DNA from 2 places in the Micromonospora marincola genome. Region 1 is predicted to be linked to the other one. Evidence: riboswitches for the same ligand, from Rfam matches in the RefSeq annotation. Region 1 holds a riboswitch; the other holds the start of a gene.
The links. Region 1 has a riboswitch for cobalamin ahead of metE (5-methyltetrahydropteroyltriglutamate--homocysteine S-methyltransferase). Riboswitches for the same ligand answer to the same signal wherever they lie in the genome.
Positions count from the first base shown of each region.

Region 2: another riboswitch for cobalamin. It lies ahead of SM450_RS23460 (ribonucleoside-diphosphate reductase subunit alpha); the one in region 1 lies ahead of metE (5-methyltetrahydropteroyltriglutamate--homocysteine S-methyltransferase).

Region 1 is NZ_JAXCFT010000008.1:160,087-164,495, reverse strand. Features, by position in the region: gene SM450_RS19120 (LysE family translocator) at 1-424, opposite strand, end outside; gene SM450_RS19115 (acyl-CoA thioesterase) at 428-940, opposite strand; cobalamin riboswitch at 1,067-1,279, opposite strand; cobalamin riboswitch at 1,408-1,620, shown strand; gene metE (5-methyltetrahydropteroyltriglutamate--homocysteine S-methyltransferase) at 1,736-3,973, shown strand; gene SM450_RS19105 (ATP-binding cassette domain-containing protein) at 4,271-4,409, shown strand, end outside.
Region 2 is NZ_JAXCFT010000013.1:88,473-92,881, forward strand. Features, by position in the region: gene SM450_RS23460 (ribonucleoside-diphosphate reductase subunit alpha) at 1-1,838, opposite strand, end outside; cobalamin riboswitch at 1,961-2,172, opposite strand; gene SM450_RS23465 (PrsW family intramembrane metalloprotease) at 2,390-3,196, shown strand; gene SM450_RS23470 (PepSY-associated TM helix domain-containing protein) at 3,211-4,409, opposite strand, start outside.

The DNA.
Region 1 (4,409 bases):
GGTCGACGAACTGCGGCAGGAACGCCACGCTGAACAGGATCATCTTGGGGTTGAGCAGGTTCGTCACCAGGCCGCGCAGAAACGCCCGACGGGGCGACGCGCCACGGTCCGGACCGGTGACGGCCACCGGATCGCGGTGGCGCGCGGCCCGGACACCCAACACGATCAGGTACGCGGCGCCGGCCCATCGGATCGCCGTGAACAACGTCGGCGACGCGCTGACCACGGTGGCCAGTCCCCCGACCACCGCCGCGACGTGCACGGCCTCCCCCGCGGCGACGCCCAGCGCGGCGACGACGCCCGACCGGGCGCCGTAGCCTGTGGCGTTGGCCAGCACGAACATCATGTCCGGACCGGGGGTGACCATGAGGACGGCGATCGCGGCGAGGTAGCCGGCGAGGGTCGCCACGGACAGTCCGAGCATCGCTCAGCCCTCCCCGGCGCCGTCGAGCAACGCCCGCCGTAGCGACAGCCGGTGCTCCCGCCGGATCCGCGCCTCCCGGTAGCGCCGCCGGTCACCGTCGGTCTCCGGCAACAGCGGCGGAACGGCGCGGGGGTCGCCGTGGTCGTCGACGGCCACCATCACCAGGTGCGCCGTCGCCACGTCGACCGGCGGCACCGCCCGGTCCCACCGGTCCGCGCTGACCTTCACCGCCACCTCCATCGAGCTGCGGCCGGCCCAGGTGATCCGGGCGTCGACGTGGACCACGTCGCCCACCCGGACCGCGCGCAGGAACGCGGTCTCGTCGATGGCGGCGGTGACCGCCGGGCCATCGGAGTGGCGCGCGGCGACCACCCCGGCGACCGAGTCGATCAGGTTGAGGATCCGGCCGCCGTGCACCGTACCCATCAGGTTGGTGTGGTGCTGGTCCATGATCTGCGACAGGGTCAGGTGCGACGCCGACGGTGGTCGGCCGGCGAGCGTGATGGTGTCGGGCACTGTGCGGGTCCGTCCTCGATGCAGCGGACCGCCGACCGGAGGGCGCGCGTCGAGGACACGCCGACGGATCGCGTACGACGTGTCACCCGCCCGGCCCACCCGCGAGGTCGACGGCAGCGCGCACCGGTGGTGCGCGCGGCGCGGGCAGGTCTTCGGACTCGCGGGCATGACCGGTCTCGGTCACCTACTTGCCGTCGCTTCCCAGGCCGGTGGCCCAGTGCTTCGTTGACGGCGGTCGTTCCCACTCACCGCTGCGGGGCAGTCCCGGACTTCCACCGGGTTCCCTCTTACGACACCCGGCCGTCGCCGACCGGATGAACCAGCGCTGCCGCCATCGTAGCCAGTCGTCCGAACGCGGCCCGTGTGGCAGGTCGGGGCGGGTGACGCCAGTCTCGTCGCGTCCTGATCGGTGCCGTCGAGGTGTCCCGCGACTCGGACACGCCGCCCACCCTCCGCACCGTCGGCGTACGATCATGCGCGGTGCTGGTTCGCCTTCCCGCCTCGGCGGGTGGGCGTCGTAAGAGGGAACCCGGTGCGAGACCGGGACTGCCCCGCAGCGGTGAGTGGGAACGACCGCCGTCATCGAAGCACTGGACCGCAGGGTCCGGGAAGCGACGGCCAGTAGGCGACCTCGTGTCATGCCCGCGAGTCCGAAGACCTGCCAGCGCCGCGTGCACCGTCCGGTGCGCGCCGTCGGCGGCCTCTCGGGAGGGCCAGGGCGGAAAGCCGGTACGCCCGTCGTATCCGCTTCTCCCTCCCGAGAGGTCGCCAGGCACCTCGAGGGAAGGACCACCCGTGACAACCTCATTCGGCCAGAGCACCGTGCTCGGCTACCCGCGCATCGGCGCGCGCCGCGAGCTGAAGAAGGCGGTCGAGGCATACTGGGCCGGCACGCTCGACGCCGCCGGCCTGCACGAGACCGCCGCCGAGCTACGGGCGCAGGTGTGGCGGACGCTGCGCGACGCCCGCCTGGACGCGATCCCGTCGAACACCTTCTCCTACTACGACCAGATGCTCGACACCGCCGTCGCCCTCGGCGCCGTTCCCCACCGGTTCGCCCGCCTCGGTCTCGACGAACTCGACACCTACTTCGCGATGGCCCGCGGCGTCGACGCCGAACCGGCGCTGGAGCTGACCAAGTGGTTCGACACCAACTACCACTACCTGGTACCGGAGATCGACCCCGACACCCGCTTCGCCGCCCACCCCGCCAAGGCGCTGAGCGAGTACGCCGAGGCCCGCGCCCTCGGCATCACCACCCGCCCGGTGCTGATCGGCCCGGCCACGTTCCTGCTGCTGGCCAAGGGTGCCGACCCGTTCGCCCGGCTCGACGACCTGGTCGACACCTACGCCGGCATCCTCACCGCGCTCGCCGGGGCGGGTGTGCCGTGGGTGCAGCTCGACGAGCCCGCCTACGTCGCCGACCGCACCGCGGCCGAGATCGACGGTCTCCACCGCGCCTACCGGCGCCTCGGTGACCTGCCGAACCGGCCGCGGATCTTCGTCGCCACCTACTTCGGTGACCTCGCCGACGCCCTCCCGGCGCTGCTCGACACCCCGGTCGACGCCGTCGGGGTCGACCTCGTCGCCGGTCCGGGGAACCTCGAACGGCTGACCGGTGCCGGCCCCCTGGGCGGGAAGACGATCGTCGCCGGCCTCGTCGACGGCCGCAACATCTGGCGTACCGATCTGCGGGCCGCCGTCGCCGCCGGAGCCACCGTCGCCGCGCTGGCCGACCACGTCGCGGTGTCCACGTCCTGCTCCCTGCTGCACGTCCCGGTCGACCTGAGCGCGGAGACCCGCCTGGACCCTCGGCTGTCCGAACGGCTCGCGTTCGCCCGGCAGAAGCTCGACGAAGTCGTCCTGCTCGGGCGCGCATTGCGCGACGGCACCACCGCCGTGCCGGCACCACTGCCGGCCACACCGGCGTCCTGGCGGCGCGACGAGATCCGCGGACGCCTCGCCGCGCTGCGCCCCGAGCACCGGCGGCGCGGCGACTACTCCGACCGGGCCGCCCGCCAGCAGCGCCGCCTCGGCCTGCCCGCGCTGCCCACCACCACGATCGGCTCCTTCCCTCAGACCCCCGAGCTGCGCGCGGCACGCGCCGCCCACCGGGCCGGCACCCTCGACGACGCCGGCTACACCGCGCGGATACGCGCCGAGGTCGCCCACGTCATCCGCCTGCAGGAGAGCCTGGGCCTGGACGTCCTCGTGCACGGCGAGCCGGAACGCAACGACATGGTCCAGTACTTCGCCGAGCAGCTCGACGGGTTCGCCGCCACCGACCACGGCTGGGTGCAGTCCTACGGCACCCGCTGCGTACGCCCACCCGTCATCCACGGCGACGTCGCCCGCCGGGCGCCGATGACCGTCGCCTGGTCCACCTACGCCCAATCCCTGACCAGCAAACCGGTCAAGGGCATGCTCACCGGCCCGGTCACCATCCTCGCCTGGTCCTTCGTCCGCGACGACCAGCCGCTCGCCGACACCGCCGACCAGGTCGCCCTCGCCCTGCGCGACGAGTGCCGCGACCTGGAGACCGCCGGCATCCGCGTCATCCAGGTCGACGAACCCGCACTGCGGGAAACCCTGCCGCTACGCCGCGCCCACCAGCAGACCTACCTGGACTGGGCGGCCGGTGCGTTCCGGCTGGCCATCAGCGGCGTCGCCGACGACACGCAGATCCACACCCACCTGTGCTACTCCGAGTTCGGGGAGGTCATCGCCGCCATCGACGCCCTCGACGCCGACGTCACCAGCATCGAGGCGTCCCGCTCCAAGATGGAGATCCTCGACGACCTCGCCACCATCGGCTACCACCGAGGCATCGGACCCGGCGTCTGGGACATCCACTCTCCCCGCGTACCGCCGCACGACGAGGTCGTCGACGCGCTGCGCCGCGCCGTCGCCGCGGTCCCCGCCCAGCGGCTCTGGGTCAACCCCGACTGCGGCCTGAAGACCCGCGGCTACCCCGAGGTCGAAGCGTCCCTGCGGCACCTCGTCGCGGCGGCGGCCGAGGTACGGCAGGGCTGACGTCGTCGCCGGGTGGCCACCCGACAGCGGTCACCCGGCCCGGCCGGCGGGCGGCGTCCGGGCTCACCGCGATCCCCGTGCCCTGCCCGCACGTCCCCACGAAGCCGCGGGAACCACGATCGGGTGGCCGTCCCGACTACCGGCATGTCGGATGAGCGCCGTGCCGCGACACGGGGAAGGGCCACGCGTGGAGGTTCAGGTGAGGGGCGAAGCCCGCCACGACGCGACGGCCGGACGGGCGGGCACGCGAAGGATCTGCGGGCCACCCACCGGACACCGCGCGCCGAGGCCGGTCGAGTGAGCGCCGCCGCGGTGACATTCCGGGCCGTCACCTGCCGGTACGGCCGCAGGACCGCAGTGGACGCGGTCGATCTGGCCGTCGGCCCGGGTGAGCACGTGGCGTTGACAGGCGCCAACGGCTCCGGCAAGACGACCC
Region 2 (4,409 bases), on a different contig from region 1:
GTGGCGGTCGGCGCGATCGCCACCAGCAGCGAGTTGCGCAGCCCGTGCGCGGCGATCCGCTCGCGCAGCGCCGTCCAGCGGGCGGTCTGCGCCGGCTCCGCGCCCCACAGGTCCGGGTGCAGGTCGCCCTTCGCGGCCCGGGTCCGGTCGTACGCGGGGTGCGGGCCGAACCGCTCGGCCAGCCCGGCGGACGTCTCCAACGCGGTCAGGAAGATCTCCTCCTGCACCCGGGTGGACAGCTCCCGCGCCCGCGCCGAGTCGAACGGCAGGCGCAGCGTGAAGAACGCGTCCTGAAGGCCCATCAGCCCCAGCCCGACCGGCCGCCATCGCGGGTTCGACGCCGCCGCCTGCGCGGCCGGGTAGTAGTTGATGTCGATCACCCGGTCGAGGAAGACCACCGCCGTGCGTACCGTGGCCCGCAGCCGCTCCCAGTCGACGCCCTCGGCGGTGACGTGCGCGCCGAGGTTTACCGAGCCGAGGTTGCACACCGCCGTCTCGGCGTCGTCGTTGACCTCCAGGATCTCGGTGCACAGGTTGGACAGGTGGATCACGTTCCCCGGCTCGCCGGTCTGGTTGGACATCCGGTTCGCGGCGTCCTTGAACGTCATCCAGCCGTTGCCGGTCTGCGCGAGCGTGCGCATCATCCGCCCGTACAGGTCCCGGGCCTTCACCGTGCGAACCGCCTTCTTCTCCGCCGCCCGGTACGCGGCGTCGAACGCCTCCCCGTACAGGTCGGGCAGCTCCGGCGCGTCGGACGGGTCGATGAGCGACCAGTCGCCGTCGGCCTCGACCCGGCGCATGAACTCGTCCGGGATCCAGTTGGCCAGGTTGAGGTTGTGCGTACGCCGGGACTCCTCGCCGGTGTTGTCCCGCAGTTCCAGGAACTCCTCCACGTCCGGGTGCCACGGTTCCAGGTAGACGCAGGCCGCGCCCTTGCGCCGGCCGCCCTGGTTGACCGCCGCGACCCCGGCGTCGAGCGTCTTGAGGAACGGCACGATGCCGTTCGACCGTCCGTTCGTGCCCCGGATCAGGGCGCCCCGGCCGCGTACCCGGGACCAGGCGATGCCGATGCCGCCGGAGAACTTCGACAGCTTCGCGACCTGGTGGTAGCGCTCGTAGATCGAGTCCAGCTCGTCGCGCGGCGAGTCCACCAGGAAGCACGACGACATCTGGGTGTGCCGGGTGCCGGAGTTGAACAGCGTGGGGGAGCTGGGCAGGTACGCCAGGCTGGACATCAGCCGGTAGAGGCCGACCGCCTCGGCGGGCGTGTGGGACAGGCCACAGGCCACCCGCAGCAGCCAGTACTGCGGCGTCTCCACCACCAGCCGCGACTCCGGGTGCCGCAGCAGGTAGCGGTCCGCCACCGTACGCAGTCCGAAGTATTCGAAGCGCAGGTCACCGGAGGGGTCCACGGCGTCGTCAAGTTCGCCGGCGTGGCGGGCCACGAACGCGGCGGTGTCGTCGCCGACCAGCCCGAGGCCGTGCCCGTACCTGATCGACTGGCTGAAGCTCGCCACCTGCTGCCCGCGGACCTCCTCGTGCACGTACGCGGCCAGCAGCCGGGCGGCGAGCTTCGAGTACTGCGGCTCCTCGCCGATCAGCTCCGCCGCGGTCTGGATCGACAACCGGTCCAGCTCGGCGGTGCTCGCCCCGTCGTAGAGCCCGCTTATCGTCCTGGTGGCCACCCGCAACGGGTCCACCTCGTCCAGGTCGGCGACCCAGCGTTCGACCGCCCGCACGATCCGGTTGACATCGACCGGCTCGGTGTCGCCGTCCCGCTTGCGGACCCGCATCGCCAGCCGGCGCTGCTCCGGGGGGCTCTCCCGCACGACCGTCATGACCTCTCCTCGCTGTCACTCCGATGGCCTCGGACGGCGGGAGAACGCCAACGGGCGCGGCGCGACGGCCGGCCCGGCTGCTGGCGTCGGTCGTCCCACGCGACCTTCGACCGCCGCGCGCGGCAGCGCACGGCGTGCTGGCAGGTCTTCGGACTCGCGGGCCGGACCGGGGTTCGGTCGCCTACTGGCCGTCGCTTCCCAGGCCGGTGGCCCAGTGCTGATGACGGCGGTCGTTCCCACTCACCGCTGCGGGGCAGTCCCGGACTCGCACCGGGTTCCCTCTTGCCTCGACCACACCCGAAGGCGCGGCCGAACCAGCTACGCGACCACCATATATGGCGGTAGCCGTCTTCACGCAACACCACATGTCGCCCCCGGCGTGTCGGCTGCCTCTCACCCCCCGCATTGGGCGATCATGAAGTTGTCGGCGACAATCCGGACACAGGCCGCCGTCAACCTCATGATCGATGGAGCCGGCGTCGGGCGCGTGTCGGACGTGGATCGGCATCGGCGGATGGCGTTCGGGGGACGCACCGGCGATACTCGGCCGCATGGCGAATCTGGGGCGTCGCTGGGCTTGGGTCGCGGTCCTGCTTGTCGGTGTGGGGCTGTTCCTGCTGGTGCTGGAAACTCTGATCGGCACCCGGAACATCAATTTCGTGCCCGCGCTGATCGTGCTCGGCGCCGCCATCGCGCCGGCCACGTTCCTGACCTTCGCCGAGGGCCGCTCGGGGCGCTGGCGGGTTCCCGGCTCGGTCGTCGGCGTCGCCGCGTTCCTCGGTGGAGTGATCGGCGTGGTCGCCGCCGGCTGGCTGGAGTACGACACCCTGCACCGGCTCGGCGTGCTGCCGATGGTGTTCGTCGGCCTGATCGAGGAGACGGCGAAGCTGATCGTGCCGGCCGGCATCCTGCTGCTGTGGCGGCGGCACCGGACGCCGGCCGACGGGCTGGTGATCGGGGTGGCCTCCGGCGCCGGCTTCGCCGCCCTGGAGACGATGGGATACGCGTTCACCGCGCTCGTCGGGTCGCAGGGCAACCTCGGCGCCGTCGAGCAGACGCTGCTGGTCCGCGGCCTCACCGCGCCGGCCGCGCACCTGTCCTGGACCGGCCTGACCGCGGGCGCGCTGTTCGCCCTCGCCGCCGCGCCAGGTGGTCGCCGGCTGGCCGCGTTCCTGCTGACCTTCGCCGCCGCGGTCGCGCTGCACACCTGCTGGGACACGGTCGGCACGCAGGCCGCCTACCTGTTCATCGGCGGCGTGTCGCTGGGCTGGCTGCTGCTGCGCCTGCACCTCGACCGCGAAGGCCCGAAGGAAGGGGCCCCGCTTAACGCCTCCGGTATAGGCGGGGCCCCCGCTTAACACCCCGGCGCGGGTCAACCGCCGGCCGGTGCGGGCGAGACCGGGACGGCCGGGCGGCGGCGACGCCGGCGCCACCCGACCACCGCGTCGACCACGAGGAAGCCGAGCAGCGTGCCACCGAACCAGGGCAGCGCCCAGCCGAGCGCCAGCACGACCGGCACGCCGGCCAGCAGCGCCCACCACGGCAGCCCGCGTACCGCCCCGCGGGCCGGCGGCGCGCCGAGCGGCGCCCGACGGTCGGCGCGGGTGGGGCGGCGCTGCCACCACATCCGGTAACCCCAGACGACGACGCAGAGCAGGCCGAGCGCGAGCGCGGCGAGCAGGATCTGGTTCACCGGCCCGAACAGCCGGCCCATGTGCGCCTGGATGCCGAGCTTGCTGAGCTTCGCCAGCGCCGGCCAGTCGGCGAAGTCGCTGCGCGCGGTCACCGTCCCGGTGGCCGGATCGACCGCGACCCGGTCGTACCCGACCGGCCACCTGTCGTCGGTCTGGGCGACCGTCCACGCGGCGCCGGCCTCGCCGGGCGGGGTGATCGCGACCGGGCCGGACAGGCCGGCGGCGCGGGCGCCGCCGAGCACCAGGTCGTAGGTCGCCGGGTCCGTCGCCGTGGCGGTGGCCGACCCGCCGTGCTGGTGCTCGCCGCCGCCGCTGGCCGGCGGCGCGCCGGCCAGCGCGGTGGAGATCTCCGGGGTGCCGGCCCGCAGCGCGTCCAGCCCGGCGCCGAAGTTCGCCCCGGCGTAGCGGGACCAGGTCAGGCCGGTGGCGGAGAGGAAGAGCAGGCCGACGGCGAGCCACACGCCTGTGGTGGCGTGCCAGCCCCGGGTGCGGCGCACGCCCCGAGCGGCGGACAGGTCGGGCACGAGCAGGTGCCGGGCCCGGGTCCGGCCCGCCGCGCGCCGGCGCCACCACAGCACCACGCCGCCGAGCGCCAGCACCCACAGCCAGCTCGCCGCGATCTCCGAGTAGTGCCGCCCGACCGCGCCCAGGTGCAGGTTGCGGTGCAGGTCGTCGAGCCACGTCGTGGCCGGCGTCGAGCCGAACCAGGTGGTCAACCGGCCGGACACCCGAGCGGTGTACGGGTCGACGTAGACGGTGTGCTGCCGGTCGCCGAGGTCGTCCCGGGCGAAGACCACGCGTGTGGTCCGGTCGCCGTCGCCGGGCTGCACTTCGGTGAGCGTGCCGTCGGGGTGCGCGGCGCGGGCGGCGGCGATCT